4 regions of the Streptomyces mabaensis genome follow, and region 2 is predicted to be linked to each of the others. Evidence: riboswitches for the same ligand, from Rfam matches in the RefSeq annotation. Region 2 holds a riboswitch; each other region holds the start of a gene.
The links. A riboswitch is a leader RNA that binds a small molecule or an ion and turns the genes downstream of it on or off. The one in region 2 is predicted to bind cobalamin.
Positions count from the first base shown of each region.

Region 1: linked by a shared signal. The riboswitch ahead of ACWV17_RS20510 (energy-coupling factor ABC transporter permease) and the one ahead of ACWV17_RS18185 (ABC transporter substrate-binding protein) in region 2 are both predicted to bind cobalamin.
Region 3: linked by a shared signal. The riboswitch ahead of ACWV17_RS21210 (cobalamin biosynthesis protein) and the one ahead of ACWV17_RS18185 (ABC transporter substrate-binding protein) in region 2 are both predicted to bind cobalamin.
Region 4: linked by a shared signal. The riboswitch ahead of ACWV17_RS07545 (ABC transporter substrate-binding protein) and the one ahead of ACWV17_RS18185 (ABC transporter substrate-binding protein) in region 2 are both predicted to bind cobalamin.

Region 1 covers NZ_JBSOPZ010000022.1:37,915-45,708, forward strand. Annotated here, with positions in the region: gene glyA (serine hydroxymethyltransferase) at 1-285, shown strand, start outside; gene ACWV17_RS20505 (L-serine ammonia-lyase) at 559-1,941, shown strand; cobalamin riboswitch at 2,109-2,328, shown strand; gene ACWV17_RS20510 (energy-coupling factor ABC transporter permease) at 2,359-3,072, shown strand; gene ACWV17_RS20515 (energy-coupling factor ABC transporter substrate-binding protein) at 3,072-3,458, shown strand; gene cbiQ (cobalt ECF transporter T component CbiQ) at 3,466-4,215, shown strand; gene ACWV17_RS20525 (energy-coupling factor ABC transporter ATP-binding protein) at 4,221-5,090, shown strand; gene ACWV17_RS20530 (PadR family transcriptional regulator) at 5,178-5,756, shown strand; gene ACWV17_RS20535 (tRNA-dependent cyclodipeptide synthase) at 5,933-6,658, shown strand; gene ACWV17_RS20540 (cytochrome P450) at 6,639-7,794, shown strand, end outside.
Region 2 covers NZ_JBSOPZ010000018.1:122,444-130,237, reverse strand. Annotated here, with positions in the region: gene ACWV17_RS18210 (PLP-dependent cysteine synthase family protein) at 1-388, opposite strand, end outside; gene ACWV17_RS18205 (MoaD/ThiS family protein) at 388-666, opposite strand; gene ACWV17_RS18200 (putative leader peptide) at 793-975, opposite strand; gene ACWV17_RS18195 (ABC transporter ATP-binding protein) at 1,045-1,821, opposite strand; gene ACWV17_RS18190 (FecCD family ABC transporter permease) at 1,818-2,813, opposite strand; gene ACWV17_RS18185 (ABC transporter substrate-binding protein) at 3,960-4,949, opposite strand; cobalamin riboswitch at 4,988-5,128, opposite strand; gene ACWV17_RS18180 (Mov34/MPN/PAD-1 family protein) at 5,315-5,737, opposite strand; gene ACWV17_RS18175 (amino acid permease) at 5,806-7,254, opposite strand; gene ACWV17_RS18170 (DUF2017 domain-containing protein) at 7,566-7,794, opposite strand, start outside.
Region 3 covers NZ_JBSOPZ010000023.1:62,578-70,371, forward strand. Annotated here, with positions in the region: gene ACWV17_RS21185 (molybdopterin-dependent oxidoreductase) at 1-872, shown strand, start outside; gene ACWV17_RS21190 (hypothetical protein) at 869-1,411, shown strand; gene ACWV17_RS21195 (glycoside hydrolase family 15 protein) at 1,428-3,245, shown strand; gene ACWV17_RS21200 (anion permease) at 3,429-4,673, shown strand; gene ACWV17_RS21205 (hypothetical protein) at 4,721-4,951, shown strand; cobalamin riboswitch at 5,137-5,268, shown strand; gene ACWV17_RS21210 (cobalamin biosynthesis protein) at 5,563-6,522, shown strand; gene ACWV17_RS21215 (cobyric acid synthase) at 6,519-7,794, shown strand, end outside.
Region 4 covers NZ_JBSOPZ010000006.1:136,935-144,728, forward strand. Annotated here, with positions in the region: gene ACWV17_RS07530 (ABC transporter permease) at 1-124, opposite strand, end outside; gene ACWV17_RS07535 (ABC transporter ATP-binding protein) at 121-909, opposite strand; gene ACWV17_RS07540 (MDR family MFS transporter) at 1,229-2,776, shown strand; cobalamin riboswitch at 2,879-3,067, shown strand; gene ACWV17_RS07545 (ABC transporter substrate-binding protein) at 3,321-4,562, shown strand; gene ACWV17_RS07550 (FecCD family ABC transporter permease) at 4,559-5,665, shown strand; gene ACWV17_RS07555 (ABC transporter ATP-binding protein) at 5,662-6,744, shown strand; gene ACWV17_RS07560 ((2Fe-2S)-binding protein) at 6,738-7,451, shown strand; gene ACWV17_RS07565 (DUF7676 family protein) at 7,448-7,794, shown strand, end outside.

The sequences.
Region 1 (7,794 bases), on a different contig from region 2:
CTGCGCAACTCCGAACTGGACGGCCAGCAGGCCGAGGACCGGCTCCACGAACTGGGCATCACGGTCAACCGCAACGCCATCCCGAACGACCCCCGGCCGCCGATGGTCACCTCCGGCCTGCGGATCGGCACGCCGGCCCTGGCCACCCGCGGATTCGGCACCGAGGACTTCACCGAAGTCGCCGACATCATCGCCGAAGCACTCAAGCCGTCATACGACAGCACCTCCCTCAAGGCCCGCGTCACGGCCCTCGCCGCCAAGCACCCGCTGTACCCGTCACTGTGAATCGGTGACATTGCTCGACCCCCGTCGCCATGAGCCCCGCACGAGCCCGTTGATCTGACGGATTCACCGTAGGGCGGCGACGCGATGGCCCGGCCTGAGTTGTCCACAGGCCGGGCCATTCGTATGACCGGACGGACAGCGGTACCTCCCCGACACTCGGCCGAGGCATGCCCGTCACCCATTCGCGTTAGGCTCGTCTTCTACAAACACTCCTTACCGCACCGCACCCGCACCCGCACCGCCCACCACGAGCAGACAAGGGAGTCCGCCACCGTGGCCATCTCCGTCTTCGATCTTTTCTCCATCGGTATCGGTCCGTCTTCGTCGCACACGGTCGGTCCGATGCGGGCGGCGCGGATGTTCGTCGGCCGGCTGAAGAAGGACGGTCTGCTCGCGCAGACCGCCGCGGTGCGGGCGGAGCTGTTCGGCTCGCTGGGCGCCACCGGGCATGGTCACGGCACCCCGAAGGCGGTGCTGCTGGGCCTGGAGGGCCACTCGCCCCGCACGGTGAACGTCGAGACGGCGGACGACGAGGTCGAACGGATCCGGCAGACCGGCCGGCTCCGCCTGCTGGGCGCGGAGATCGGCGCGGCGCACGAGATCGAGTTCGACGAGCCGAACCAGCTGATCCTGCACCGCCGCCGCTCCCTCCCGTACCACGCGAACGGCATGACCCTGTTCGCGTACGACGCGTCGGGCACACCACTGCTGGAGAAGACGTACTACTCGGTGGGCGGCGGCTTCGTCGTCGACGAGGACGCGGTGGGCGAGGACCGGATCAAGCTCGACGACACCGTGCTGAAGTACCCCTTCCGCACCGGTGACGAGCTGCTGCGGCTGGCCTCGGAGACCGGTCTGTCCATCTCCGCGCTGATGCTGGAGAACGAGAAGTCCTGGCGCACCGAGGAGGAGATCCGCGAGGGCCTGCTGGAGATCTGGCGGGTCATGCAGGCGTGCGTGGCACGCGGCATGTCCCGCGAGGGCATCCTGCCCGGCGGGCTGAAGGTCCGCCGCCGGGCGGCCACCACGGCCCGCAAGCTGCGCGCCGAGGGCGACCCGACCGCCCTCGCGATGGAGTGGATCACCCTGTATGCGATGGCCGTGAACGAGGAGAACGCGGCCGGCGGCCGGGTGGTGACCGCCCCGACCAACGGCGCCGCCGGGATCATCCCGGCCGTCCTGCACTACTACATGAACTTCGTGCCCGGCGCCGATGAGGACGGCGTGGTGCGGTTCCTGCTCGCCGCGGGCGCCATCGGCATGCTGTTCAAGGAGAACGCCTCCATCTCGGGTGCCGAGGTGGGCTGCCAGGGTGAGGTCGGCTCGGCCTGTTCGATGGCGGCCGGCGCGCTGGCGGAGGTGCTGGGCGGCACCCCGGAGCAGGTGGAGAACGCCGCGGAGATCGGCATGGAGCACAACCTGGGCCTGACCTGCGACCCGGTCGGCGGCCTGGTGCAGATCCCGTGCATCGAACGCAACGGCATGGCGGCGGTCAAGGCGGTCACCGCGGCGCGGATGGCGATGCGCGGCGACGGCAGCCACAAGGTCTCCCTCGACAAGGTCATCAAGACCATGAAGGAGACCGGCGCGGACATGAAGGTCAAGTACAAGGAGACCGCCCGCGGCGGCCTCGCCGTCAACGTCATCGAATGCTGAGCGACGCGCGACAGCGGACCCGTCAGCCACACCTCGGCGCGTGATCCCGTGAACGCCTGAACGCATGATCATCTGGACATGTGAACACGTGAATGTTTGACCCGATCCCCGTCAGGCGCGCCCTTGTCGTGCGCCCGTGCGCGGGTTGTCGCAGGTCGTCACGCCCACTAAGGTCACAGGGCCTTGGTGTTCGGGAAACCGGTGCGGTACCGGTGCGGCCCTCGCCACTGTGATCGGGTAGTCCGACTCCACCCTCCGGGGAGCCACTGGACCACCGCGGGAGACCGCGGAGTCCGGGAAGGCGGAGTCGGACGGCACATTGCCAGTCCGGGGTGGACCCCAGGACCCCCCGTCAGCCAGGAGACCGGCCAGGGCGCGTTGTCCATCCACGAGGTGCTGGAGAGGGTCTACCCAACCATGCATATAGCCGAGGGGTTTCTGCCCCCGCTGCACGCGGCCGCCTGGGGCGCCGCGTCAGCTCCGTTCGTCGTCCACGGAGTCAGGGCCCTGACCCGTGAGGTCAGGGCCAACCCCGAGAGCACCCTGCTGCTCGGTGCCTCCGGCGCCTTCACGTTCGTTCTGTCCGCGCTCAAACTGCCCTCCGTCACGGGCAGTTGCTCCCACCCCACCGGAACCGGTCTGGGTGCGATCCTGTTCAGACCGCCGATCATGGCGGTGCTGGGCACCATCACCCTGCTGTTCCAGGCCCTGCTGCTGGCCCACGGCGGACTCACCACGCTGGGGGCCAACGTCTTCTCGATGGCCATCGCGGGGCCCTGGGCGGGTTACGGGGTGTACCGGCTGCTGCGGCGCTTCGACGTGCCGCTGATGGTCAGCGTGTTCTTCGGTGCCTTCGTGGCCGACCTGAGCACGTACTGCGTCACCAGCGTGCAGCTGGCGCTCGCCTTCCCCGACCCGGCGACCGGACTCCTGGGCGCACTGGCCAAGTTCGGCGGGATCTTCGCCGTGACCCAGATTCCGCTGGCGGTCAGCGAGGGTCTGCTGACCGTGCTCGTCATGCGGCTGCTGATCCAGTCGAGCAAGGGCGAGCTGACACGGCTCGGGGTCCTGCTCCAGGGCGCGCAGCCCGGGCAGAAGAAGCCCGGGCAGAAGAAGGGGGCCGTGGCCTGATGAGCCGGAACGCGAAGATCAACTCACTGCTGCTGCTCATCGTGGCCGCACTCGCCGTACTGCCGCTCGCGCTCGGCCTCGGGGACGGCAAGGAGGAGCCGTTCGCCGGAGCCGACGGGCAGGCGGAGGCCGCCATCACCGAGATCCAGCCGGACTACGAGCCGTGGTTCACCCCGCTGTACGAGCCGCCGTCCGGTGAGATCGAGTCGGCGCTGTTCTCCTTGCAGGCGGCGCTCGGCGCGGGCGTACTGGCCTACTACTTCGGGCTGCGCAAGGGCCGCAAGCAGGGCGAAGCCCGCGCGGCGGCAGCCACGGGAGCGGCGGCAGCCACGGCCGGGGAGCCGGGCGAGCAGCCCGCCCGCCGGCCCGCCGGCCCGACGTCGTAACCGGCGGATGCTGCCGATCGACGCGGCGGCGCACAGCAGTCGCTGGCGCCGCCGCCATCCGCTGGAAAAGGCCGTCCTCGGTCTCGGGCTGACCGTTTCGGCGGTCTGCCTGCCGCCCTGGCCGGGTGCGGTGATCGTCGGCGCCGCCACGCTCGCCGTGCTGCTCGGCCCGGCCGGGGTCGCGCCCCGCCAGCTGTGGCGGGCGTACCGCATTCCGCTCGGGTTCTGCGTCACCGGCGCGGTACCGCTGCTGTTCCAGGTCGGCGGTACGGGCGGCCTCGTGACCCTCGCACCCGAAGGCGCGGCGCACGCCGGGCAGTTGCTGCTGCGGACCTCGGCGGCCTCGCTCGGCGTGCTGCTGTTCGCCTTCACCACTCCCGTCTCCGATGTGCTGCCGCGGCTGGTACGCGCGGGCGTCCCCGCGCCCGTGGTGGACGTCGCCCTGGTGATGTACCGGATCAGTTTTCTGCTCCTGGACGCCATCACCCGGATACGCCAGGCGCAGGCCGCCCGGCTGGGCCACACCACCAGGGCGGCCACCTGGCGTTCGCTCGCCGGCTTGGGCGCGACGGCTTTCGTCCGGGCCTTCGACCGGGCGGAGCGCCTTCAGTCGGGGCTGGCGGGCCGCGGCTACGACGGCACCCTGCGCGTCCTGGTCCCGCCGGCGGTGCTCTCCTGGCGGTTCCTGGCCGCGAGCGGCGCGCTGCTGGCGGGGGTCACCGCCCTCACGCTCGTACTCGAAAGGCTCTCCCTGTGACCAGAGTGACCACAGCGTCCGCACGGCCCGCCGTGGGGGCGCCCGTCGTGGAGCTCCTCGCGGCTGGTTATGCCTACCAGGACGGCCCGGCCGTACTGAGCGGCGTCGACTTCGGGATCCGCGAGGGCCGTTCGCTGGCCCTGCTCGGCCGCAACGGCAGTGGCAAGACCACGCTGCTGCGGCTGCTGAGCGGCGGACTGCACTGCGCGTCGGGCGAACTGCGGCTGGAGGGTGCGCCCGTGGCGTACGACCGGGCCGGACTGACCCGGCTGCGGACGACCGTTCAGCTGGTGGTGCAGGACCCGGACGACCAGCTGTTCGCCGCCTCGGTCGGCCAGGACGTCTCGTTCGGTCCGATGAACCTTGGCCTGCCGGAGGCCGAGGTACGCGACCGGGTGGCGGAGGCGCTGGAGGCCCTGGACATCGTGGCCCTGCGGGACCGGCCGACGCACCTGCTGTCGTACGGGCAGCGCAAGCGGGCGGCGATCGCGGGCGCCGTGGCGATGCGGCCGCGGGTGCTGATCCTCGACGAGCCCACGGCCGGTCTGGACCCGCACGGCCAGGAACGGCTGCTGGAGGTGCTGGAGCGGCTGCGCGAACTCGGCACCACCGTCGTCATGGCGACGCACGACGTGGACCTCGCGCTGCGCTGGGCGGACGACGCGGCGGTGCTGGCCCCGGACGGGCTGCACACCGGGCCCGTCGCCGAAGTGCTCGCCGACCAGGGGCTGCTGGACGCCGCCCGGCTGCGCCGGCCGTGGGGTATGGCGGCCGCGGAGGTGCTGCGGGCGCACGGACTGCTCGGCGGGACGGACGCCGGGCCGCGCACCCCGGAGGAGCTCGGTGGCTGGGCGACGGCGGTACGGGGGACCTGATCGGCCCGCACCCGCCGGACCTGCCGGGGCCTGTCGGGCCCTGATCCGCCGGACCGGCCCTGAGCGCGCGGTACCTAAGATGCCTCCATGTCACTCCCGCACGCGATCCTCACCGCCCTGCTCGAAAAGCCGTCGTCGGGGCTGGAGCTGACCCGCAGGTTCGACCGGTCCATCGGGTACTTCTGGTCGGCCACGCATCAGCAGATCTACCGGGAGCTGGGCAAGCTGGAGCAGGCCGGCCTGATCCGGGCCCTCCCCTCCGAGCAGCCCGCACGCGGGCAGAAGAAGGAGTTCGAGGTACTGCCCACGGGCCGCGCGGAACTCGCCCGCTGGGTCGGCGAGAGCCAGGACCCGAAGCCCATCCGGGACCCGCTGCTGCTGCGGCTGCGCGCCGCGGCGGTGGTCGGGGCCGACGGGCTGGAGGCCGAGGTGCGGCGGCATCTCGCCCTGCACCGCAGGCAGTCGGCGACGTACGCGGCCATCGAGGAGCGCGACTTCCCGCCGGGCCGGAACGCGGACGAGGACCGGTTGCGCCGTCTGGTGCTGCACGGCGGGGTCGCGCTGGAGAAGTTCTGGCTGGAGTGGCTGGAGGAGGCGCTCGCCGAGCTGACGGACATGGCGGCGGCGCGCGAGAGCGGCGACATCCCGGGCGGCACAAAGGCATGAATTCAATTACCGTTCCGTAATGCGGAAGTGACACAGAATCGCCCACAAGCTCAATTCCAGCCAATCTCATGACGCTCTTGTCACGCTCCGCCGACGACCGATAACTTCATGCCGTTGCCGCCACACCAGGAGCGCAGGGCTCCCAGGGACAAGCGGCCTCAAGGGCGATCACAAAAGTGACGATCACAGCTGACTCATTCGAAGTTCTGCCCTTCACCCCCGCCTGCCGCAGCATCTGGGACGAGGGCGACCACGTACTCATCGGCGTAAGCCCGGGCAACAGTTACTTCAGCGCGGAGCGCATCACCTCTCTCGCCCGCTGGGCGAACTCCCGCTTCGCCCAGGTCGATTTCGTCTATGCCGATCTCCACGTGGACCGGATGTTCGCCTCCTTCGGCTACACCCAGGAGCACGCGGCCCGCCGCGCGGCCAAGGAGATCAAGGCCGTACGCCGACGGATGCTGCGGGGCGTAGAGGAGGCCGGCCCCCCACTCGGGGACACCCGGGTGAGGGCGCTTTCGGAGTTCTCCGGAAACCGCGTCTATCAACTCCTCCACCGACGCGTCCGCCATTTCATCGAAACGGACGATGAATTCCGGAAGGGCTGCGAGGAGATGGCCGAGTTCTTCCTCGGCACCAAACTCGACGACGGACAGTCCATCACCGAGGAACAGCGGCAGGTCTGTTTCGACTACATGGCGGCGGAGCTTCCGTTCTTCCTGGACACCCCGAGCATTCTGGACGTGCCGTCCTCGGTGTCCTGTTACCACGTACGAATGCCGCTGACCGACGTGCTCTACGGGCGCGGTGGCGGCCTCCGTGCGACGCGCAACCAGGCCTATGCCGTGGTGCGTCCCGGAGAAACCGGAAGGAATGATGTCGATGTCCGACGCGCAGCCTGAACACGGAGACCTCCTCGACTTTCCGCTGTCCCGCCGCGGCGACGTCCTCCCGGAGGAGTGCACCTGGCTGCGCGTGAAGCGGCCGGTGACCCGGGTCCGTACCCTCACCGGCGACAGCGCCTGGCTGGTGAGCAGTTACGCACTGGCCAAACAGGTCCTGGAGGACGAGCGGTTCAGCCTCAAGGACACGGCGAACGCCGGGGTGCCGAGGCAGTACGCCCTGACGATCCCGCCCGAGGTCGTCAACAACATGGGCAACATCAACAGCGCGGGCCTGCGCAGCGCGGTGATGAAGGCACTGAACCCGCGCGCCGACGGACTGCAGGAGTGGCTCCGGGGGGCGGCCGACGAGCTGATCGACGGCCTCCTCGCCGAGGGCCCGCCGGCCGACCTCCGGGCGGGGTTCGCCGACCCCTTCTCGGCGGCGCTGCACTGCAAGGTCATCGGAGTGCCGTTCGCGGACTGGCGCCGGCTGATGTCGGGGCTGGACATCGCCTTCATGACCAGTGCCGAGACCTTCGACGGCTCGGCACTGAACTGGTACAAGGACCTCGGCTACATGGTGGAGCAGCTCAACGCTCCGGAAGGCCGGCGTTCGGGCCTGCTGGGCAAGCTGGCCGCGCTGCGGGAGGACCCGGAGTCGGCGCACCTGACCGACGAGATGCTCGCCACGGTCGCGGTGTCGCTGTTCGGCGCGGGCGCGGTGTCCACCTCCGCGTTCCTGGTACTGGCCGTCCTCGCCCTGCTCCAGCGGCCCGAGCTGATCGGGTACCTGCGCACGCACCCCGAGCGCATCGGACGGGCCGTCGACGAGCTGCTCCGCTGGAACCTGTCCATCGGTGACGGGCTGCCGCGGCTGGCCATGGACGACATCCAGGTCGGCGACGTCCTAGTGAAGAAGGGCGAGTTGGTGCTGGTGCTGGTCGAGGGGGCGAACTTCGACCCGGCGGTGTTCACCGACCCCGAGCGGCTGGACCTGGACCGGACGTCCAACCCGCACCTGTCGTTCGGTGCCGGCCGCCACTTCTGCCCGGCGTCGGCGCTCGGCCGCGCCCACGCGGAGATCGCGCTGACCGCCCTGGTCGAGCGGTTGCCGGACATGCGTCTGGCCGTCCCCGCCGAGCAGCTGGTGTGGC
Region 2 (7,794 bases):
CCTTGGCAACCCGGACCGCGGTGTTGGAGCCGCCGGCGGCCGGGGAGGAGATGATCTCCGCGCCCCACATGGCGAGCAGGTCCCGGCGTTCCTGGGAGGTGTTCTCCGGCATCACGCACACGATGCGGTAGCCCTTGAGCTTGGCCGCCATGGCCAGCGAGATGCCGGTGTTGCCGGAGGTCGGCTCCAGGATGGTGCAGCCCGGGGTCAGCCGGCCGTCCTTCTCCGCCTGCTCGACCATGTGGAGCGCGGGACGGTCCTTGATCGAGCCGGTGGGGTTGCGGTCCTCCAGCTTCGCCCAGATCCGGACGTCGTCCGACGGGGAGAGCCGGGGCAGGCGCACCAGTGGCGTGTTGCCGACCGCCGCCAGCGGGGAGTCGTACCGCATCAGCGCATTCCGCCTGCCACGGCCGGGAGGATCGTCACGTTGTCGCCGTCGGCGAGCTTGGTGGAGATGCCGTCGAGGAAGCGGACGTCCTCGTCGTTGAGGTAGACGTTGACGAAGCGGCGCAGCTGCTCGCCGTCGACGATGCGCTCCTGGATGCCGGTGTGGCGCGTCTCCAGGTCCGCGAGGAGGTCGGCGAGGGTGTCGCCGTTGCCCTCGACGGCCTTGGCGCCGTCGGTGTAGGTACGGAGGATGGTCGGGATGCGGACCTCGATGGCCATGGCGTGGGGCTCCTGTCGGAAGCGAAGGGTGGCATGCGGGCGCGCGGCGGTCCGCGCGGGGTGGTGCGGTGGTGCTGCGTGCTGGTTCTGGCTGCGTGCTGGGTTCTGAAAGCGCGGGGCGGCGGCTCAGGCCGTACGCGGGCGGACGCACGGACAGCACGGACAGATGGCGCTGGCCAGTCGGCACAGGTCGACGTGCAGCCGCGCGGCTCCACATCCAAAGGCTCCCAAAAAGAGAGTGGAGGCGGAGCGCAGCGAAGCGAGCAGCGGGGTGCTCGGCGTCTTCTCGCTCACGTCGTGGGGAACCATGCGGTCATCGTATCGATTCCCTGTCCGGGTCCCGGAATGTGATCTCGCATGGTGGACCAGATCTGTTCGTCAGGCGGACTGCGGGAGGTAGACGACGGTCGGGGCACCGGTGGTGGGGTGCGTACTGACCTCGGCTGTTACCCCGTAGACGGCGGCGAGCAGGTCCTCGGTGAGGACGTCCTTCGGGGTGCCGGAGGCCACGACGCGGCCGCCGTCGAGTACGTACAGCCGGTCGCAGTAGTACGCGGCGAGGTTCAGGTCGTGCAGGGCGAGCAGGTTCGTGGTCCCCAAATCCCTGACGAGGGAGAGCACTTCGAGCTGGTAGCGGATGTCGAGGTGGTTGGTCGGCTCGTCGAGCACGACGAGGGCGGGCTGCTGGACGAGGGCCCGGGCGACCAGGGCGCGCTGCCGTTCGCCGCCGGAGAGGGCGGTGAAGGCGCGGTCGGCGAGGGCGCGGATGCCGACGCGGGTCAGGGCGTCGTGTACGAGACCGTGGTCGGAGGCGGTGTCCGGCTCCCAGAAACGTTTGTGCGGGGAGCGGCCCATCGCGACGATGTCGCGCACGGTCAGCTCGAAGCCGGCGTGCCCGTCCTGGGGGACGCAGCCGATCTTGCGCGCGCGGGCCTTCGGCGGCAGGGCGCGCAGGTCGTCCCCGTCGAGGAGGACCCGGCCGCGGGTGGGGCGCAGCGCGCCGTACACGCAGCGCAGCAGGGTGGTCTTGCCGCTGCCGTTGGGGCCGACGATGCCGACGGTCTCGCCGGGGGCGGCGGTCAGGTCGACGGAGTCGAGGAGGCGGTGGCCGCCGGCCGTGTCGTATGAGAGGGACTCGGTACGGAGCATCGTCACGCGGGGGCTCCTTCGGGGCGGCGGCGCAGCATCCACAGGAAGAACGGCCCGCCGGTGAGGGCGGTCAGTACGCCGACCGGGATGTCCTGCGGGGCCGCGACGGTACGTGCGGCGAGGTCGGCCAGGACCAGGAACGCGGCCCCTGCGAGCGCGACGACGGGCAGCAGGGCGCGGTGCCCGGCGCCGACGGCCATCCGGGCGGCGTGCGGCACCATCAGCCCGACGAAACCGATGGCTCCGCTGAAGGCGACCAGGACGCCGGTGAGCAGGGTCGCCAGGACGAAGACGGCGGCCCGGAAGCGGGCGGTGTCCAGGCCGAGGACGGTCGCGCCCTCCTCGCCGAGCAGGAGCAGGTCGAGGGGGCGGGCGAGGGCGAGCAGCAGCACGGTGCCGGCGGTGAGGACGGCGGCCGGGAACGCGAGGCTGTCCCAGCGGGCGCTGCCGAGTCCGCCGAGGGTCCAGTACAGGACCTCCTGGAGGCGGTCGGCGCGGGCGGAGGTGACCAGGAGCAGGCTGGTCAGCGCGGAGAGGATGTACGAGACGGCGACCCCGGCGAGGACGAGACGCCCGGTGGTGAGCGTGCCGCCGCCGCGGGCCAGGGTGTAGACGAGGACGAGGGAGGCGAGGGCGCCGGCGAAGGCGGCGGTGGGGATCGCCACGGTGGTGGCGATCCCGGCGCCGACGCCGAGGACGATGACGGCCACGGCGCCGGCGGAGGCGCCGGAGGAGACGCCGAGCAGGAAGGGGTCGGCGAGGGGGTTGCGGACGAGCGCCTGCAGGACGGTCCCGATGACGGCGAGCCCGGCGCCGACGACGGCGCCGAGGAGGACGCGGGGCAGCCGGACGTCGAGGACGATGGTGCGGAAGGGGCCGGGGCCGGCGGTGCCGGTGAGGATGTCGGCCAGGTGGCCGGCCGGAATCCGCACGGAACCGAGCAGGAGCCCGCCGAGCGAGGCGGCGACGAGGGCGAGAGCGAGCCCGCCAACGACCACGCCGTACCGCAACCGCGCCCGCCCGGCCTCGCGGCGCGGGTCCGCTTCGCGGGGCCCAGCACCCGCGCCGGGCCGCGAGGCCGCCCCAGCGGGCTCCGGGCCGCCGCCTCCGCGACGCGAGGCCGGAACGGCCGCGCGGGGCGCGGCCGGAGCGGAAGCTTCCGCCGCCGCTCCGCGGCCGGCGGTCGCGGCCGACCTCGCGGGCTCCGCGCCCGCTCCGCGGCGAGGGCCCGGCGCGGCCGGGATGTCGGCTCCCGCCGCCGCTTCGCGGTCACGTGCAGCCGGAACCTCTGGTTCCGCTGCCGCCGCCCGCGGACCAGGCACGGCCGGTGCCGCAGGGACCACTCCTGCCTCGCGGCGCGAGGACCGGTCGGCGGCCGGAGCGGACCCCGCGGGCTCGGCGCCCGCTCCGCGGCGCGGGCCCGGGGCAGCCGCTCCGGGCACGGCCGGGATGTCGGGTTCCGCCACCGCTCCGCGGCTGGCGGCCGGGGCCGTCCCCGCGGGCTCCGCGCCCGCTCCGCGGCGCGGGCCCGGGGCTGCCGCTGCGGGCGCAGCCGGAGCGGAAGCTTCCGCCGCCGCTCCGCGGCCGGCGGTCGCGGCCGACCTCGCGGGCTCCGCGCCCGCTCCGCGGCGAGGGCCCGGCGCGGCCGGGATGTCGGCTCCCGCCGCCGCTTCGCGGTCACGTGCAGCCGGAACCTCTGGTTCCGCTGCCGCCGCCCGCGGACCAGGCACGGCCGGTGCCGCAGGGACCACTCCTGCCTCGCGGCGCGAGGACCGGTCGGCGGCCGGAGCGGACCCCGCGGGCTCGGCGCCCGCTCCGCGGCGCGGGCCCGGGGCAGCCGCTCCGGGCACGGCCGGGATGTCGGGTTCCGCCACCGCTCCGCGGCTGGCGGCCGGGGCCGTCCCCACGGGCTCCGCGGCCGCTCCAAGGCGCGGGCCCGGGGCTGCCGCTGCGGGCGCAGCCGGAGCGGCAGCTTCCGCCGCCGCTCCGCGGCCGGCGGTCGGGGCCGGCCCCGCGGGCTCTGCGCCCGCTTCGCGGCGCGGCCCCGGCGCGGGCCGGGGGTCGGCTTGCGGCTCGGCGGGGCTTGGGGGTTTCGGCGCCGGGGCGTGGCGCGGGGTGGGGTCTTCGGGGGGTGTCACCTTGGCCTACTTCGCCTGCTCCGGGTGGAGTTGGGACGCCAGTTTCGCTATCGCCGCCGGGGCTCGGACTCCCAGGACCGCGTCCGACAGCGGCAGGACCGCGAAGCGCTTGTTCCTGATGGCCGGGACGTCCGCCAGGACCGGGTCGTTGAGGAGGCGCTGCTTCTTCTGGGCCACCGTGGTCGAGCCGTAGTCGTAGATCACGACGACCTCCGGCTTGCGCGCCACGACGTTCTCCCACGACGCGTCACCGAAGGGCTTGTCGAGGTCGGCGAAGACGTTCGTGCCGCCGGCCCGGGTGATGATCTCGTTGCCGATGCCCTTGCCGCCCGCCGTGAACGCCGTCTTGTCGCCGCTGTCATAGACGAACACCGGGACCGGTGTGATGCCCTTCAGGTCCGCCGCCGTCGCGGCCGTCACCGTCTTCGCCTCGCGGACCCACTCGTCCGCGCGGGCCGCGACGCCGAACGTGCGGCCCACCTCGCGGACCTCCTGGTAGAGGTCGTTCAGGGAGGTGCTGCCCGGGGTGCAGTTCTCCACGTTCAGGCGGGTGGCGATGCCGCTCTTGCCCAGGGCCTCGCGGCTGCGGCCCTCGTTCGCCGCGAAGGCGCTCGCGTAACCGCCGTAGACGAAGTCGGGGTTGGCCGCGAGGAGCTTCTCGTACGACGGGTACTCCTTGGCCAGCACCGGGGTGGCCCGGTACTCCCGCTCGTACTCCGGGAGCACCTTGTCGTCGAGGTACGCGGTCCCGGCCAGGGACTTGGCGAGGCCCAGTTCCAGCATCACCTCGGTGACGTGCTGGTTCATGGTGACGGCCCGCTTCGGCGGGGCCTTGAACGTCGTGGTCGTACCGCAGTTGGTGACCGTGTACGGGAAGCCGGCGGCCTTCGCGGCGGGCTGCCCGCCGGGGCCGGGGCTCGTACCGCAGGCGGTGAGCAGGAGCGGGAGCGGGAGCAGCAGGGCCGCTGTGAGAGCGGTGCGCCGGTGCCAGGACATGGCTGTGCCTCCTCCGGGGGATTTCCGCGTCCCCTGGTCGGTGCTGAAGGCGGCAGGTCAGTTCCTGGCTTCCGGGCCGGCCGGTTCGAACGGGTCGAGGTGGCGGGCGGCCTGGTCACAGTGGCGGGACCGTGCCGGATTCACACCGGCTTCCTGGGTCCTGCCGCCTTGTTGTCGGCGCTCAGTGTGGCAGACGGCCCTTAGGGGGTGTCCAGCCGATCATGCCGGGCTCCCGTCGCCTGGCACGCACATCTGCGGCGTTGGCCGACTCCGGCCATAGCTCCGCTATGGCCGAATCCGGCCGCCTTGCAGCTGCACGCACCAGGCGCCGCTCGCTGATCCGGCCTGATCGGCCGGACACCCCCTCAGTACGTCTCCACCACCTTGACGTCTTCCTCCGTGATCACGCCGTCCACGATGCGGAACGAGCGGAACTGGAAGGGCCCGGCCTCGTCCGTGTCGGCGGTGGACACCAGCACATAGTGGGCGCCCGGCTCGTTGGCGTACGAGATGTCCGTGCGGGACGGGTACGCCTCCGTCGCGGTGTGCGAGTGGTAGACGACCACCGGCTCCTCGTCCCGGTCGTCCATCTCCCGGTAGAGCTTCAGCAGGTCGGCCGAGTCGAACTCGTAGAACGTGGGCGAGCGCGCGGCGTTCAGCATCGGGATGAACCGCTCGGGCCGCCCGGTGCCCGCCGGGCCGGCGACGACGCCGCACGCCTCGTCGGGGTGGTCCTCACGGGCGTGGGCGACGATGGCGTCGTACAGGGCCTGGGTGATGGTGAGCATGAGCACGAGGATAAGCAGACGGCCCCCGGATCTGAGATCCGGAGGCCATCTGGTGAGACGCAGAGGCGTTACTTCGAGACGCTCTCGTATTCCGGCGTGCGCTTCGCGATCTGCGGGTTGCGGCTCTTCAGGACCGCCCAGCCGATGGCCAGGCCGACCGCCCAGACGGCCGCCACGATCAGGGAGACGCGCGCGTCCTTGTCGTACGCGATCATGCCGGTCACGAAGACCAGGAAGACCAGCGCGACCCAGCTGAACTTCGCGCCGCCCGGCGCCGGGAACGAGGAGGCCGGGAGCCGGCCGGCGTCCACCGCGCGGCGGTAGCGGATGTGGCTGACCAGGATCATCATCCAGGTCCAGATGCCGGCGGCGGTGGCCACCGAGACGACGTACACGAAGGCCTTCTCCGGGACGACGTAGTTGAGGATGACGCCGATGCCCATGAGGGCGACGGAGACGGCGATGCCGACGGCCGGGGTCCGGCGCGCGTTGAGCTTGCCGAAGGCCTTGGGCGCCTCGCTGTTGGCGGCGAGGTCGCGCAGCATGCGGCCGGTGGAGTACATGCCCGAGTTGCAGGACGACAGCGCCGCGGTCAGCACCACGAAGTTGACGATGCCGGCGGCGAGCGGGATGCCGATCTTCTCGAAGGCGTGGACGAACGGGCTCTGGCCCGCCGAGAACTCGGTCCACTTGACCACGGCGAGGATGACGAGCAGCGCGCCGACGTAGAAGACGATGATCCGCCAGGGCAGCGTGTTGATGGCCTTGGGGAGCGTCTTCTCCGGGTTCTCGGACTCGCCCGCCGTGACACCGACGAGCTCGACGGCGAGGTAGGCGAACATGACGCCCTGGAGGGTCATCAGGCTGGAGCCGATGCCGTTCGGGAAGATGCCGCCGTGCGCCCAGAGGTTGGAGGCGGCGGCGGTGTCACCCGCGTCGGAGAAGCCGAGCGTGAGGACGCCGAGACCGATCACGATCATGCCGATGATCGCGGTGACCTTGACCATCGAGAACCAGAACTCGACCTCGCCGAAGATCTTGACCGAGATCAGGTTGACGCCGAAGAGCACCACCAGGAAGACCAGGGCGCTGACCCATTGCGGGATTTCGGGGAACCAGAAGTGCATGTAGATGGCCGCTGCGGTCAGCTCGGCCATGCCGGTGACGACCCACATGAGCCAGTAGGTCCAGCCGGTGACGTAGCCGAAGAACGGGCCGAGGAACTCGCGGGCGTACTCCGCGAAAGAGCCCGAGACCGGCCGGTAGAGGAGCAGCTCGCCGAGTGCCCGCATGATGAAGAAGATCACGACGCCCGCGAGGGCGTACATGAGGATGATGCTGGGCCCGGCCTTGGCGATGTTGGCGCCTGCGCCCATGAACAGGCCGACGCCGATGGCGCCGCCGATCGCGATCATCTGGACCTGGCGGCTGCCGAGTCCGCGCTCGTATCCCTCTTCGGGAGTGCCGCCCGCGGCCTCATTGCCGTCGTGATGCTTGTCGACCTGCACTGAGGTCATGGTGGTGCGCCCTTTCTCCATGCCGGTCCGTGCCGTTGTTGGCTACGGATCGGGTCCTCGATCCCCCCGGATGTGGATGGAGTTGCACGCCGGCGATCAGCCGGCCAAGCACCCCTGCGGGACATGGGTGGCGTCCCGTCAGCGGTCGTGAAGATCTATCACGCTCGCCTCGGTGATCCACAGGGTCGGATGTGATGCACACCACAGGAAGAAGCGGACAAAAGTCCTCAGGCGCAGCAAAAGAAGTGATCACGGTAACGTGATCGTTATCCGGATTTGAGCGTCCGTTGAGCGAACAGAAGCCTGCGAAATCAGGACATCAGGGTTTCGACGAGGGTTTCCTGGAGGCCGCCGAGCCAGAGGTACGCCATCACCATCGGCTTGCGCGGATCGTCGTCCGGCAGCCGGTACAGCTCGCCGCTCTCGTCCTCGTCGGTGACCTCCAGCCGGGCGCCGATGGCCAGCCGCAGGTCGTTCAGGGCGCCGAGCCACTGCCGCGATTCACCCTCGGTCAGTTCCAGTACCGCCCCGCCGTCGCCG
Region 3 (7,794 bases), on a different contig from region 2:
TGTTCGTCTTCGCCACCGGGATGCTCAACGTTCAGCTGGACTACATCTTCCCCGGCTCGTTCTACGTCCTGCACTTCTACGGGTCCTGGGTGTTCATCGGCGCCTTCGTCGTCCACGTCGCCTTCCGTGTCCCCCTGGTCGTCCGGACGCTGCGCTCGGGCGGTCTGTGGCGGGAACTGCGCACGCCGGTCAGCCGTACGAGGCCGGAACCGGCCGACGAGACAGGTCTGGTCTCCCCGCGCCCGGCGGAGCCGACCATGTCGCGGCGGGGAGCGTTGGCGATGGTGGGCGCCGGTTCGCTGGTGCTGCTGGGGGTGACGGCGGGTCAGAGCATCGGCGGGTGGCTGCGGGGCACTGCGCTGCTGGCTCCGCACGGACAGGACCCCGGCCCGGGCCCGAACGGGTTCCAGATCAACAAGACGGCGGCCGCCGTGGGCATCCGCGCCCGGGACATCGGCCCCGAGTGGCGTCTGGTCGTGCGGGGCGGCGGCCGTCAGCAGATTCTCACCCGGGACCAGGTCCTGGCGTTGCCGCAGTACCGTGCAGCGCTGCCCATCGCCTGTGTGGAGGGCTGGTCCACCGCTGACCAGGAGTGGAGCGGAGTGCGGCTGGCCGACCTGGCCGCACTCGTCGGGTTCGCCGGCCCGCCACCGGGGGTGTTCGTCGAATCCGCACAGCGCAGGGGCTCGTTCCGCTCGGCCGCGCTGCGCGACAACCAGGTCCGTGACCCGCGCTCGCTGCTGGCGCTCCGGGTCAATGGAGCCGACCTTTCGACGGATCACGGATACCCGGCGCGGGTGATCGTGCCGGCCAACCCCGGGGTGCACAACACCAAATGGGTCACTCGTCTCACCTTCGGGGAGAGGGTATGAAAGGGCTCCGCGAGGTTTACGGTTCGTCACCGCTGCACCTGCTGCTGGTGCTGTTCTCCTTCGCCCTCACCCTGTACGCGGGGATCCGGCTGCTCGACGGCGACACGATCGGCGTTCTCGTGTGGTTCGTCGGAGCCGCACTCCTGCACGATCTGGTCCTGCTGCCCCTCTACACGCTCACCGACCGCGCCGCCCAGGCCGTGCTGGGCGGTCGCGGGCAAGCCGCTCACCGTGACGCCGCTCACCGCGACCGCCCTTCTCCCACGAGGGGACGGATCAACTATGTCCGGGTGCCGGCCTTCATCTCGGGGGTGCTGCTGCTGACCTGGTTTCCCCTGATCCTGGGCCAGGTGGGCCGCTACACGGCGTACACCGGCCTGCCGGACGACGTCTTCCTGGGACGCTGGCTGCTGATCACCGCCGCACTCTTCGGCCTGTCGGCCCTGTGGCTGCTGGTCCGCATGTGGTCCTCCCGCCCACCGCGCCCCAAGCCCCGGCCACAACCGCAACCGCAACCGCACGAAAAGCCCGCTCCGTGACCGGGCAGGTGGTGTGGTGAGTACACGTCCGATTCATGATTACGCTGTGCTGTCGGACCGTCGTTCGGCGGCCCTGGTCGGCACCGACGGCTCGGTCGACTGGCTGTGCATTCCCCGGTTCGACAGCCCCGCGATCTTCGGCCGGCTGCTTGACGAAGACGCCGGACACTGGTCAATCCGACCCAGCGGGCCCGCTGACGTCAGCCGCCGGTATGCGCGAGAGACACTCGTGCTCGAGACGACCTTCCGCGCACCGACGGGGACGGTGGTCCTGCTCGACGCGCTCGCGATGGGAGACCGCGAACGCGGACATGAGCTGGGCGCCTCCTCGCCCGGCGTCCTGCTGCGTCAGATCACTTGCACGGCCGGTTCGGTGAACGTTGAGATCAGCTATGCGCCGCGTCCGGAGTACGGTCTCGTCCACCCCGTGATGACGCCTGTGCGCGGCGGGCTGACGGCTTACGGCGGCGCTCATCTTCTGATGCTGTCTTCCCCTGTCGCCCTGGAGGTCGGCAGGTCCACCGCGCATGGCGAGGTGTCGCTGACGGCAGGACAGCAGGTCGGCTTCGCCCTGCACGCCGGGTCACCCTGGGGTGCCGAGCCGGCGCCTTGGCGCGCACGGCGTATCCGGCGCCGTCTGAACGACACCATCAAGGCCTGGCGCTCGTGGTCGCAGGCCCACCAGGGCTACCGTGGTCCCTGGCAGGAACACGTCGGCCACAGCGGACGCGTGCTGCAGGCCTTGACCTTCGCTCCCACCGGTGCCATCGTCGCGGCGGCCACCACATCACTGCCCGAGAGCATCGGCGGCGACCGCAACTGGGACTACCGCTACTCCTGGGTGCGCGACGCCAGCTTCACCCTCCAGGCACTGGCAACCACCGCCTGCCAGAAGGAGAAGGCGGCATTCTTCGGCTTTCTCGCCCGCGCCGCGGCCACTCAGCTGGAACGCGGAGTGGACCTGCAGATCATGTACGGGATCGGCGGCGAGAGAGACCTGAGCGAACGCATCGTGCCGCATCTGAGCGGCTGGCGCGGGAACGCGCCGGTGCGCGTCGGCAACGGCGCCTGGCAACAACGTCAGCTCGACGTCTACGGGGAACTGCTGGACGCGGCCCACCAGACGCTTCCCTCCGGCGAGCAGCTCGACCCACACACCCGCACCCTGCTGCTGCAAGCGGCCGAGGCGGCTGCACGCCGCTGGAGCGAACCCGACCAGGGCATCTGGGAGGTACGCGGGCCCAGCCGGCACTTCCTGCACTCCAAACTGATGTGCTGGGTCGCGCTGGACCGGGCCATCGACATGGCCCCCGCGCTGGCTGCCACCTCCGACCGCGTCACCGAATGGAAGCGAACCCGCGCCCAGATCCGCACGGCCATCGAAACCCGCGGATGGAACGCCCGCCTGGGCGCATTCACCCAGTCATTCGAAAGTGACGAGCTCGACGCCTCGGCGCTCATGCTTCCGCTCGTCGGATTCCTCCCGGGCCACGACGCCCGCGTCCGCTCCACCGTGGAGGCGATCGCGGCCCGGCTCACCGATGCCCACGGCCTGGTACGCCGCTACCTCAGCGACGACATCGCGGCCGAGGAAGGATCGTTCCTCCTGTGCACGTTCTGGCTCGCTCACGCTCTGGCCCTGATCGGTGAAGCGACCCGTGCGCGAGACGTTTTCGAGACCGCCCTCGATCATGCCAACGATGTCGGTCTCCTTGCCGAAGAGGTCTCCTCAGCCACCGGAGAGGCGCTCGGCAACTATCCCCAGGCCTTCAGCCACATCGGGCTGATCAATGCCGCCGGCGCCATCCACCAGGCCGAACAGGTCGCGACCTAGCGGGGGCTCTCCGTAGTGGCTTGGTAACCCGCAGGTCAGGTTACCTGGGGTCCCGTGTCAGTTCATCTTCCGTTCACCAAGTCAACGTACGTTCGGCCAGAGCCGAGACGTATGGACGCCTCGGCTTTTCTCAGGCCGCCAGCCGCATACGGAAACGGATGACCCCTGATGGCACATGAGGCCATGATTCTGCTTGGGATTGTGATCGTCACCGCCCTCGTGTTCGATTTCACGAACGGTTTCCACGACACAGCCAACGCGATGGCGACGACCATCTCGACCGGCGCTCTCAAGCCCAAGACGGCGGTGGCCATGTCCGCCGTGCTCAACCTCGTCGGCGCTTTCCTCTCGGTGGAAGTCGCCAAGACGATCTCCAGCGGACTCGTCAACGAAGAGGGCATCAGGCCCGAAGTCATTTTCGCGGCGCTCGTCGGCGCCATCCTGTGGAATCTGCTGACCTGGTTGGTCGGCCTGCCGTCCAGTTCCTCGCACGCCCTGATGGGCGGCCTGGTCGGCGCCACCGTCGCCTCGGTCGGCTTCGGCGGAGTCAACGGCGACGTCGTCGTCACCAAGGTGCTGATCCCCGCGATCGCCGCCCCGCTGGTCGCCGGTGTCGCCGCGATGCTCGCCACCCGGCTCACGTACAAACTGAGCAGCAAGACCAACGAGAAGGCGTCGGCCAAGGGCTACCGCGTCGGCCAGATCAGCTCCGCGGGCCTCGTCTCGCTGGCGCACGGCACCAACGACGCGCAGAAGACCATGGGCATCATCACCCTCGCCCTGGTCGCCGGCGGCGCTCTCGCCCCCGGCTCGAACCCGCCTCTGTGGGTCATCCTCTCGGCCGGTGTCGCGATCGCCCTCGGCACCTACCTCGGTGGCTGGCGCATCATCCGCACCATGGGCAAGGGTCTCACCGACCTCCAGCCGCAGCAGGGCTTCGCCGCCCAGACCAGCGCGGCGAGCGTCATCCTGGCCTCCTCGAACCTCGGCTTCTCCCTCTCCACCACCCACTCGTGCTCCGGCGCGGTGATGGGCTCCGGTCTCGGACGCAAGGGCGGTGTGGTCCGCTGGTCCACCGCGACCCGCATGTTCATCGCCTGGGGCCTGACCCTGCCGGCGGCCGGCCTTGTCGCGGCGGGCGCGGAGCTCGTCACCAGGCAGGGCAACTGGGGTGTCGCCGCCGTCGCGGTCTTCCTCGTCAGCTCCTGCCTCGCGATCTGGCTGGTCTCCCGCCGCCAGGTCGTCGACCACACCAACGTCAACGAGACCGGCGCCGACGGCGAGCCCGCGGGCGTCGTGACCGCCGCGATGGCCGCCGTCACCCCGCCGCCGGCCGGCGTCACCACCGCCACCACCGGCGAACTGAAGGCCACCATCCCCGCCCCGGCGCCCGCGTCCCCCGAACCGCCGCAGCCCGCGACCGTCTGACCAGCTCGACGCGCTCGACGCACTCGACGAGTGAAGGAATCAGCAGTATGAAGATCGACTGGGCAGCTCTCGGCTCCGTCTTCGGAGTCAGCCTCACGGCCACCGTCGCCCTGGTGGGCCTGTTCACCCTCGGCATCGTCGGCCTCTCCAAGCAGGAGTCCGCCACCGCGCAGGGAGGCTCCGCCGGCGCCGCGGCCCTGGCCCGCACCGGCGCGTACGCCTGCTTCGCGCTCTGCGCGGCGGCGGTGGCGTACGGGATCTATCTGATCGTCGTCTGACCCAACCCGGCAGCCGACCGCACCGGCAAGCCGACCGCCCCCGGCGGGTCCCTCACGGACTCCTGCCGGGGGCGTTCGCGTTCCCGCCGGTGTGGGGCTTCGCACACTGTCCCGCCGCAGGTCAACGGCGAGTTGACGGGCGTTCGCGGGGCGTGGTGGACTTCCGGAGCCAAACGGCGGCAGGAGAGGAAGTCCGGTGCGAATCCGGCGCGGTCCCGCCACTGTCACCGGGGAGCACTCCCCCACACCGGAAGTCACGGCCCGTGCGTACGGGCTGGAAGGCCGGGGGAGTTGCCGATCCGGGAGCCAGGAGACTCTCACCGCCGGTCACGTCGAACCAGGGCGCGGACCCTGAGTGAGGACTTTCGCCATGCCGGGCTGCGGTTCAGTTGTCCATGTGAGTACGAGTACGGGGTCCCGCCGAGGTCCTGTCCGGGCGATCTTTGAGGATCAGCCCGCGGCGTCAGATGCGGTGCATCGCAAGGCGGAGGATCGCCCTCGTACTGGATGTACTTGGGCTACTCCGACAACGCGGCGAGGTGCCGTAGCTGGCGCCGCGGGCCCGAGAAGATCGCCCGGACAGGGCCTAGGCGTATCGGCCGGCTGAACCCATGCGTGCCGATCGCGTATGTGCATACGGCGTGACCGCCGGCCTGCTCGGCGACCTCGTCCTCGGCGATCCCCGCCGCGGGCATCCGGTCGCCGCGTTCGGGCGGGCCGCCACCGCCGTCGAGAAGGTCCTGTGGCATGACCACCGCGGGTGGGGCGCGCTGCACGCCGTGGTGTGCGCCGGGGGCGCGGCCGCCGCCGGCGCGCTGGCCGCCCGCGCCGTACGCTCCCGTCCCGCCGCCCATGCCGCGCTGACCGCCGCGGCGACCTGGGCCGTGGTGGGCGGGACGTCGCTGGGCCGCGAGGCCCGGGCCATCGGCGGCGCGCTGGCGGCCGGCGACCTCGACGTCGCCCGGGAACGGCTGCCCCGTCTGTGCGGGCGCGACCCGCAGTCCCTGGACGGCCGTCAGATCGCCCGCGCCGTCGTGGAGTCCGTCGCCGAGAACACCTCCGACGCGGTGGTGGGGGCCCTGGTGTGGGGCGCCGTCGCGGGCGTCCCCGGCCTGCTCGCGTTCCGCGCGGTGAACACCCTGGACGCCATGGTCGGGCACAAGTCACCCCGGTACCTGCGGTACGGCTGGGCCTCGGCCCGGCTCGACGACGTGGCGGGCGGGCCGGGCTCCCGGCTGACCGCGGCCGCCGCCGTACTGGCCGGGCCCGACCGCCGGGGGGCGGTACGGGCCTGGCGGCAGGACGCGGCAAAACACCCGAGCCCCAACGCCGGGCCGGTGGAGGCCTCGTTCGCCGGAGCGCTGGGCGTACGGCTCGGCGGCACCCTCTCGTACGCCGGCCGCGTCGAACACCGGCCGGTGCTGAACGCCGGTGGCCGGCCGGTCGAGGTGGCCGACATCGACCGCGCCGTGAAGCTGTCGCGCGTGGTCACCGGGGTGGCCCTGGGGGTGTGCGTCGCGGGCCGGCTCGTCGCCGGCCGGCTGATCGCTGGACGGAGGAGGACCGCATGAACCGCACGCGCGGGGGTGGACTGCTGGTCGCCGGCACTACGTCGGACGCCGGCAAGAGCGTTGTCACGGCCGGGATCTGCCGGTGGCTGGTACGCACCGGGGTGAAGGTCGCGCCCTTCAAGGCGCAGAACATGTCGCTGAACTCGTTCGTCACGCGCGAGGGCGCGGAGATCGGGCGGGCCCAGGCGATGCAGGCCCAGGCGGCACGGGTCGAGCCGAGCGCGCTGATGAATCCCGTACTGCTCAAGCCCGGCAGCGACCGCAGCAGCCAGGTGGTGCTGATGGGGAAGCCGGTGGGTGAGATGAGCGCGCGTGGGTTCTTCGGGGGGCCTGGGCCCGCGGCGGAGCCGCAATCAGACGCAGTGTCCCCCGGAAAAACGCTGCATGGCGGCCGGCAGGAGGCACTTCTCGGGACCGTCACGGCGTGCCTGGAGGAACTGCGGGGCACGTATGACGCCGTGATCTGTGAGGGGGCCGGCAGTCCTGCCGAGATCAACCTGCGGCGTACGGACATCGTCAACATGGGCATCGCCCGGGCGGCGGACTTCCCGGTGGTCGTGGTGGGAGACATCGACCGCGGGGGCGTCTTCGCCTCCTTCTTCGGCACGACCGCCTTGTTGAGCGCCGAGGACCAGTCGCTGATCGCGGGCTACCTCGTCAACAAGTTCCGCGGCGATGTGTCACTGCTGGAGCCCGGCCTGGAGATGCTCCGGGGGCTGACCGGACGTCAGACGTACGGTGTGCTGCCGTTCCGGCACGGGCTCGGCATCGACGAGGAGGACGGGCTGCGGGTCTCGCTACGGGGCGCCGTACGCGAGTCCGTCGTCGCCCCGCCGGTCGGCGAGGACGTGCTGCGGGTCGCGGTGTGCGCGGTGCCGCTGATGTCCAACTTCACGGACGTCGACGCGCTGGCCGCCGAGCCCGGCGTCGTCGTGCGGTTCGTGGACCGCGCCGAGGAACTCGCCGACGCCGACCTGGTGGTGGTGCCGGGAACGCGCGGCACCGTCCGGGCGCTGGAGTGGCTGCGGGAGCGCGGTCTCGCGGAGGCGATCGCGCGGCGCGCCGCCGAGGGCCGGCCCGTACTGGGCATCTGCGGCGGCTTCCAGCTGCTCGGCGCACACATCGAGGACGAGGTCGAGTCACGGGCGGGCCACGTCCCGGGGCTCGGACTGCTGCCGGTCCGGGTCCGGTTCGCCGTCGAGAAGACGCTCGCCCGGCCCGTCGGGGAGGCGCTCGGCGAGCCCGTCGAGGGATACGAGATCCACCACGGGG
Region 4 (7,794 bases), on a different contig from region 2:
TCGTGTCGGTGAAGACGAGCGTGCCGCACACGAACGCCACCGACAGCAGGACCGCGACGGCGGACAGCGCCATCCGCCCCTTGTGCGCGACGAAGTTGCGCATCGAGGTCTTGAGTACGGTCATGACGTCCGCCCGCGCGCGTCGAAGTCCTTCATCCTGTCGAGGACCTGATCGGCCGTCGGGTTGAACATCTCGTCCACGATCCGGCCGTCCGCGAGATACAGCACCCGGTCCGCGTACGAGGCCGCCACCGGGTCGTGCGTGACCATCACGATGGTCTGCCCCAGCTCGTCGACCGACTTCCGCAGGAAGCCGAGCACTTCGGCGCCCGCCCGGGAGTCGAGGTTTCCGGTCGGCTCGTCACCGAAGATGATCTCGGGCCGCGCCGCCAGCGCACGGGCGACCGCCACCCGCTGCTGCTGACCGCCGGACAGCTGCGTCGGCCGGTGCTTCAGCCGCCCGGCGAGACCGACGGTCTCCACCACCCGGTTCAGCCACTGGGCGTCGGGCTTGCGGCCCGCGATGTCCATCGGCAGCGTGATGTTCTCCAGCGCGTTGAGCGTCGGCAGCAGGTTGAACGCCTGGAAGATGAAGCCGATCCGGTCCCGGCGCAGCTGCGTGAGCTTCTTGTCCTTGAGCTTGGTGATCTCGGTGTCGTCGACGTAGATCTCGCCCGAGGTCACGGTGTCGAGGCCGGCGAGGCAGTGCATCAGGGTCGACTTGCCCGAACCCGACGGCCCCATGATCGCGGTGAACCGCCCCCGCGCGATGTCCACATCGACATGGTCGAGCGCGACGACCCGCGTCTCCCCCGACCCGTACGCCTTGACGACCTGCCGCGCCCGCGCGGCTACGGCCGTAGGCCCTCCAGTGCCCTCGTGCCTGGGAATGGTCACAGCCGTAGTCACGGTAAATCTCCTCGGTCGACGTCGTGGTGCGTGCCTGGAACAACTGGGTCGAGTCTGGTCGGCACAGGGGTACGGGCGCGCTGGTGCGCATCTCCGTATCCACCCGGGGGTTAGCCCCACCCACCGGGTGAGGCGGCCCGTAAGAACCAGTTAAGAACCGGTCCGCGGCCATCTCCTCCTCCACCGGTACGAACGGCCCCTGGCCCGAAGGGCGGAGGTCCCCCTAGGGGGAGTACGCCGTCGGGCGGAGTCCGTCTCGGGGACCCCCGCCCCCTCCCGCGGCCCGGCCCGGGAATGAGAGGGTGTCCCAGGAAAATAGATGCACGGTGAAAGGATTCGGGTGAGCGGCAGCAGCGGCGGCGGTACGGAAGCCCTGCCCGGCACCCGGTCCGCCCCGGAGTCCGCCCGCCGGCGCAGGCCGGTCGTCGCGGCGCTGATGCTCGGTATGGCGCTCGCCGCCCTCGACGGCACGATCGTGTCCACCGCCGTCCCCCAGATCGTCGGCGACCTCGGCGGGTTCGCGGTCTTCTCCTGGCTCTTCTCCGGCTACCTCCTCGCCGTCACCGTCACCCTCCCCGTGTACGGCAAGCTCTCCGACACCTTCGGCCGCAAGCCGGTCCTCATCGCCGGCATCGCCCTCTTCCTCGTCGGGTCGGTCCTGTGCGCGGTGGCCTGGAACATGGCGGCCCTGATCGCCTTCCGGGTGGTCCAGGGACTCGGCGGCGGCGCGATCCAGGGCACGGTCCAGACGATCGCCGCCGACCTCTACCCCCTCAAGGAACGCCCCAGGATCCAGGCCCGGCTCTCCACCGTCTGGGCCGTCTCCGCGGTGGCCGGACCGGCGGTCGGCGGGCTCCTCGCCGCGTACGCCCACTGGCGCTGGATCTTCCTGATCAACCTGCCGATCGGGGCGTTGGCGATGTGGCTGATCGCCCGTCACCTCAAGGAGACCGCCCGTACGGCTCCGGCCGCCCGCCCCCGGATCGACTGGGCCGGCGCACTGACCGTCTTCGCCTGCGGCGGCCTGCTGCTGACCGCCCTGGTCCAGGGCGGCGTCGCCTGGCCCTGGCTGTCCGCGCCCTCGCTCACCCTGCTCGCCGGGGCGGCGGTCCTCGCGGCGCTGGCCGTCGTCGTCGAGCGCCGGGCCGCGGATCCGGTCATCCCCGGCTGGGTCTGGCGCCGCCGCACCATCGCCGCCGTCAACCTGGCCCTCGGCGCGCTGGGGCTGCTGATGGTCGCGCCGACCGTCTTCCTGCCCACGTACGCGCAGTCGGTCCTGGGCCTCGGCCCGATCGGCGCGGGCTTCGTCCTTTCGATCATGACCCTGAGCTGGCCCATCTCCGCCGCGCTCAGCCAGCACGTCTACACCCGCATCGGCTTCCGCAACACCGCGGTCATCGGCATCTCACTCGCCGCCGTGATCCTCCTCGCCTTCCCCCTCCTGCCCTACCCGGGCTCCCCCTGGCAGCCCGCCCTGATCATGCTGCTGCTCGGCGCCGCCCTCGGCCTCTTCCAACTGCCGCTCATCGTCGGCGTCCAGTCGACGGTGGGCTGGTCGGAACGCGGCACCACCACCGCATCCGTACTCTTCTGCCGCCAGGTCGGCCAGAGCGTGGGCGCCGCGCTGTTCGGCGCCGTCGCCAACGCCACCCTCACCGCCCGCCTGCCGGACGCCGACCTCGACGGCGTCGCGCACGCCCTGGAACACCCCGCCTCCCTCACCGCGGAAGCGGCGGACCAGCTGCGCCGGGCGGTCGACACGGCGGTGGACCACGTCTACCTGGGCGCGGCGGCAGCGGCGGTACTGGCCCTGCTGGCCCTCCTGCTGATCGCGCCCCGCCGCTTCCCGGTCATCACGGAGGACTGACCCGACTGTTAGTCAGCCACCCTGCGCATGACCGACGTCGCCGAACCACGCCCCTGCGCGTCCCCCCATGTGGTGGGGGGCACAGCCGAAGGGCTGGCGCGGTCATGTGCGTTCTGGGATGCTTCCGTCCGACAAGCGACGGCGGAACGAGGAAGCCGGTGAGATTCCGGCACGGTACCGCCACTGTGTAGGGGGAGCGACTCCGCCGAAGCCACCGCCCCGTCGGGGTGGGAAGGCCGGAGAAGCGTCGATCCCGAGTCAGGAGACTCACGCCGTCGCACCTCGCCATACCGGGGCGGATTTCCCCGAGAGAGGACGGTGGCACTCGTGTGCCCGCGTGCTTGTGTGAAGTTTCCACTCCCGGCTGCCCGTATGAGATGGACGCGACGGCTTGTCGCTCGGACCCTGCCGTCGGAGCGCTGAAGGGCCTCCCGGCGACGCTCGGCGTCCCACCCTCTCGCTGACTGTGCGACCGCCCCTCGGTCGTTCCCTTTCCCACGCACCCGGAAGACCGGTGCGCTTCGACGCATGCCCAGGAGCCCTCGTGTCCGTACGACCAGTCCCGCCTCTTCGACGCCCTGCCGGCATTACGGCGCTGATCGCCGCTCTGAGTTTCACCCTCGCCGCGTGCGCCGACGGCGACTCCGCCCGGCCGGCGGATTCCCGGGCCTCGGGGTCCGCGGCCGGCTGCATCTCCGACTTCGATCCGGCCGAGGACTACTTCCCCGTGAAGTCCACGGTGGAGCACGCGAAGAACTTCACCTTGCGGTACGAGAAGAGCTACCAGGTCCTCACGGTCAAGGAGCCCTACCCCAAGGGCAAGCCCGAGTCGTACGTCCTGGTCAAGTGCGGGGCCCCCAAGCCGAAGCTGTCCGGCGACCTGGCCAAGGCCCAGCAGATCACCACTCCGGTCAAGAGCCTGTACTCCGCCTCGACCACGCACCTGCCGCTGCTGACCGAGACCGGCACGCTGAATGTCCTGACCGGTGTGGCAAGCGGCGCGTTCGTCAGCTCCGCCGAGGTCCGTGAGCGGGTGACGTCGGGCAAGGTCGCCGAGTACGCCAAGGACAACACCCTGAACGCCGAGCAGGTCATCGGCGCCAGGCCCGATGTCCTGATGACCCAGGGGACCGACGACCCGCAGTACCCGAAGCTGCGGCAGGCGGGCATCGCCGTCGTCGCCAACGCCGAGTGGCTGGAGCCCAGCCCGCTCGGCCGCGCCGAGTGGGTCAAGGCCATGGCCGCACTCACCGGAGCCGAGAAGCGCGCGGGCGAGGTGTTCGACACCGTCGAGAGCGACTACGGCAAGGTCGCCGCCAAGGCCGCGAAGTCCGTCTCGGCGGGCAAGCCCGTCAAGGTGCTGCCGGGCACGATGTACCAGGGCACGTGGAGCATGGCCTCCGGCGGCAGCTACGTCGGGAAGCTGATCAATGATGCCGGTGGCACCTACCCGTGGGCGGGCGACAAGGGCACAGGCAACCTTCAGTTGAACTTCGAGGCCGTGTACGCCAAGGGCGGCGACGCGCCGACGTGGCTGGTCGGCGAGCAGTGGAAGTCGACTGCCGACGCGGTCAAGGCGGACCGTCGCTACGCCAAGCTGAACGCTGTGAACGCGGGTGAGGTCTGGACGAACACCAAGGCGCTGGGTCCCGGCGGCGGCAACGACTTCTACGAGCGCGGCGTCCTGCGTCCGGACCTCGTCCTCGCCGACCTGTTCGCCCTCCTGCACCCGGACCAGGCCGCGGGCCACACCTTCACCTTCTACACCAAGGTGCCGCGCGCGTGACCACGCGGACAGCCGTGACGCCTGCCCCGGCCCCGGCCCCGGCCCCGGCAAGCCCGGTGCCCGGGCGTCGGCGTCTCCTGGTCGTCTCCGGGCTGGCCGTCGGCACGGCAGTTCTGTTCGTGCTGACGGTCGCCGTCGGCTCCTACCAGGTGCCTGTCGGGGAGGTGGTGCGTGTGCTGTTCGGCAGTGCGGGGGCCGACCCGCGGTGGGCCGTCATCGTCGAGGAGGTGCGGCTGCCGCGTGCGCTGACGGCCACCGCTGTGGGCGCTGCCCTCGCCGTGGCCGGCGTGCAGATGCAGACGCTGTTCCGCAACGCGCTGGCCGATCCGTTCTCACTCGGGGTGAGTTCGGGGGCAAGCATGGGGGTGGCGGCCGTGGTGGTCAGTACGGGCGGTGTGGCCGGGAGCTTCACCGGTGACCTGGCGGGGCTGGGCCGCATCGGCGTGGTGCTGGCCGCTTCCCTCGGCGCCGGGTGTGTGCTGGCGCTGGTGCTGCTGCTGTCGCGCTGGGTCCGCTCGGCGGTCACCCTGCTGGTCATCGGCGTGATGATCGGCTCGGCGGCCACCGCGGTGGTCAGCGTCATGCTGGTGTACGCCCGGCCCGAGCGCGCCCAGCAGTTCGTGATGTGGGGACTGGGCAGTTTCAGCGCCACTACCTGGCCCGACCTCGCGGTGATGCTCCCGGTGATCGGGGCGGGCCTGGCGGCCGCCCTGCTGACCACCAAGCGCCTCAACGCGCTGCTGCTCGGCGAGGACTACGCCCGCACCATGGGCCTGAACGTCCGCAGAAGCCGCGACCTGGCGCTGCTGGGAACGTCGCTGCTGGCCGGGGCCGCCACCGCGTTCTGCGGCCCGGTCGCCTTCCTCGGCCTGGCCGTACCGCACCTGACCCGCGTCGCCCTGGGCACCTCCGACCACCGGGTGCTCGTGCCCGCGTCGATGCTCGCCGGTGCGTTCCTGGCCCTGGCCTGCGCGCTGCTGAGCCAGCCGCCCGGTATGGACGCGGTATTGCCGCTGAACGCGATCACCTCGCTGTTCGGCGCCCCCGTCGTCATCACGTTCCTGATCCGCAGCCGCCGCGGCCTGCAAGGGGTGACCTCATGACCGACACGACAGTGGCACCCGGAGCTTCGGCCGCGCGGCCCGTCCCGTCCGCACGGTCGACCGCGCGCCCCGGCGGACTCGGCACCGACGGTCTCACCGTCGGCTATCGCACCCGCGCCGCGTGGGGACGCGGCACCCGGCGTGCGGTCCTGGAGGACCTGGAACTGGAGGCCCGGGCCGGTGAACTGACCGTGCTGCTCGGCCCCAACGGCGCGGGCAAGTCCACCCTGTTGCGCACCCTGTGCGGATTGCTGCCGCCCCTCGCCGGGGGCGTGCGCATCGGCGGCCGGCCCATCGCCGGGGAGTCACCCGCGGCCCTCGCGCGGCGGCTCGCCGTCGTCCTCACCGACCGCGTCGACGCGGGTCTGCTGTCGGCACGGGAGCTCGTTGCCCTGGGCCGTCATCCGCACACCGGGTTCACCGGACGTCTGGCACCGGCCGACGAGCATGCTGTCCAATGGGCCCTGGAGGCGGTGGACGCCAAGCACCTGGCCGACCGGCCGGCCGCCGAGCTCTCCGACGGTGAACGCCAGCGGGTGCTCACCGCCCGGGCGCTGGCCCAGGAGCCCGACGTCGTCCTGCTGGACGAGCCGACCGCCTTCCTGGACGTGCCCTCGCGGGTGGCACTCACCGTGCTGCTGCGCGACCTGGCCCGGGAGAAGGGCCTTACGGTCGTGGTCAGTACCCACGATCTGGAACTGGCGCTGCGTGTCGCCGACGCGGTCTGGCTGGTCGACCGCTCCTCCCACGTACACACCGGAGCACCCGAAGACCTGGTCAGCAGCGGGGCCGTCGCCGCGGCCTTCGACGCCGACCACCTCGCCTTCGACCCGCTCTCAGGCAGCTTCGGGCTGCGCCGGGCCGCCCGCGCCACGGTCACCGTGGACGCCCCGCCGGTCCTGCGCCCCCTGCTGGAACGCGCCCTGGCCCGGGAGGGCATGGCTGTCCAGCACGCCACACCGGGCGACGAGGCCCAGATCAGCGCCGACGAGCACGGCAACCTGACCCTGCGCCGGGCCGGCAGCGTCGTCAGCACGCGGTCCTTCCACGACCTGACCCGGACGGTACGCACATGGTGAACCGAACCGCCGCCACGCTGGAGCAGGTCGCGGCCATCGGCCCGTACTTCGCCGTGACATGCGGCGAGCGGCCCGATCCCGACGGGTTTCTGCCGCTGACCGAGCTGTACGCCGATGCCGACGCGCTGAAGGCATACGTACAGGCCGTTGGGCAGCGGATCGGCACCGACCAGATGCGCGTGGCCGCCTCCACCCTCCACCTGGGCACCGCCTCACGGCTCTGGTCGATCGCTCTTGCCTCCGTCGCACTCACCGGAGGTGTCCCCGACCTGAACCCAGAACAGCTGTGGTGGCGCCCGGCACTCTCCGGCCCCATCGACCTGTGGCTGCCCGCGCCGCGTGAGCTGCCCGGAGCCGCGGCCGCTGCTGTGCACGGCACCGTCGCCGTACAGAACCTGCGTCCGCTCGCCGAGGCCGTCCAGCGGGTCTCCGGGGTATCCCCGCGGATTCTGCGCGGCAACGCCGCCTCGGCACTCGTCGGCGCCCTGCGAGTCCTGATCACCCGCGCCCCGCACGTCCCACAGCCGGTGATCCCCCTCGTCCGCGACCTCCTCGGGCGCGAACCACTCACCGGCGCCGGTGCCTTCGACCCGGGCGCGGACGGAACCATCACCTTCCGCCGCCGCAGCTGCTGTCTCTACTACCGCGTCCCCGGCGCCGGCACCTGCGGCGACTGCATCCTGAATCACAAGGAGCGATCCGCATGACCACCATCGAACCGGCCGTCGTCGAAACCGAGAGCGGCGGCACCCAGCACGTCTGGGCCCTGCCGACGGACGAGACCACCCTCCTCGACCTGATCACCACCGTCTTCACCGACCACTGGCAGCAGATCAACTTCGGGCCCATCATCGAAGGCGCCGCCTGGGAAGTCGGCGCCCCCTGCGCCCCGACCGCCATCACCATGAACGACGGCTACGCCACGGTCGACTTCGGTGCCTGGCACTTCCACCTCTGTATCGGCGAGCACACCGCCTCCGGCCCCGAGCTGGGCCGCATCCGCCGCTGCTCCCGCGCCGAGCTCTACCGCAGCATCGGCTCCGACGGCGC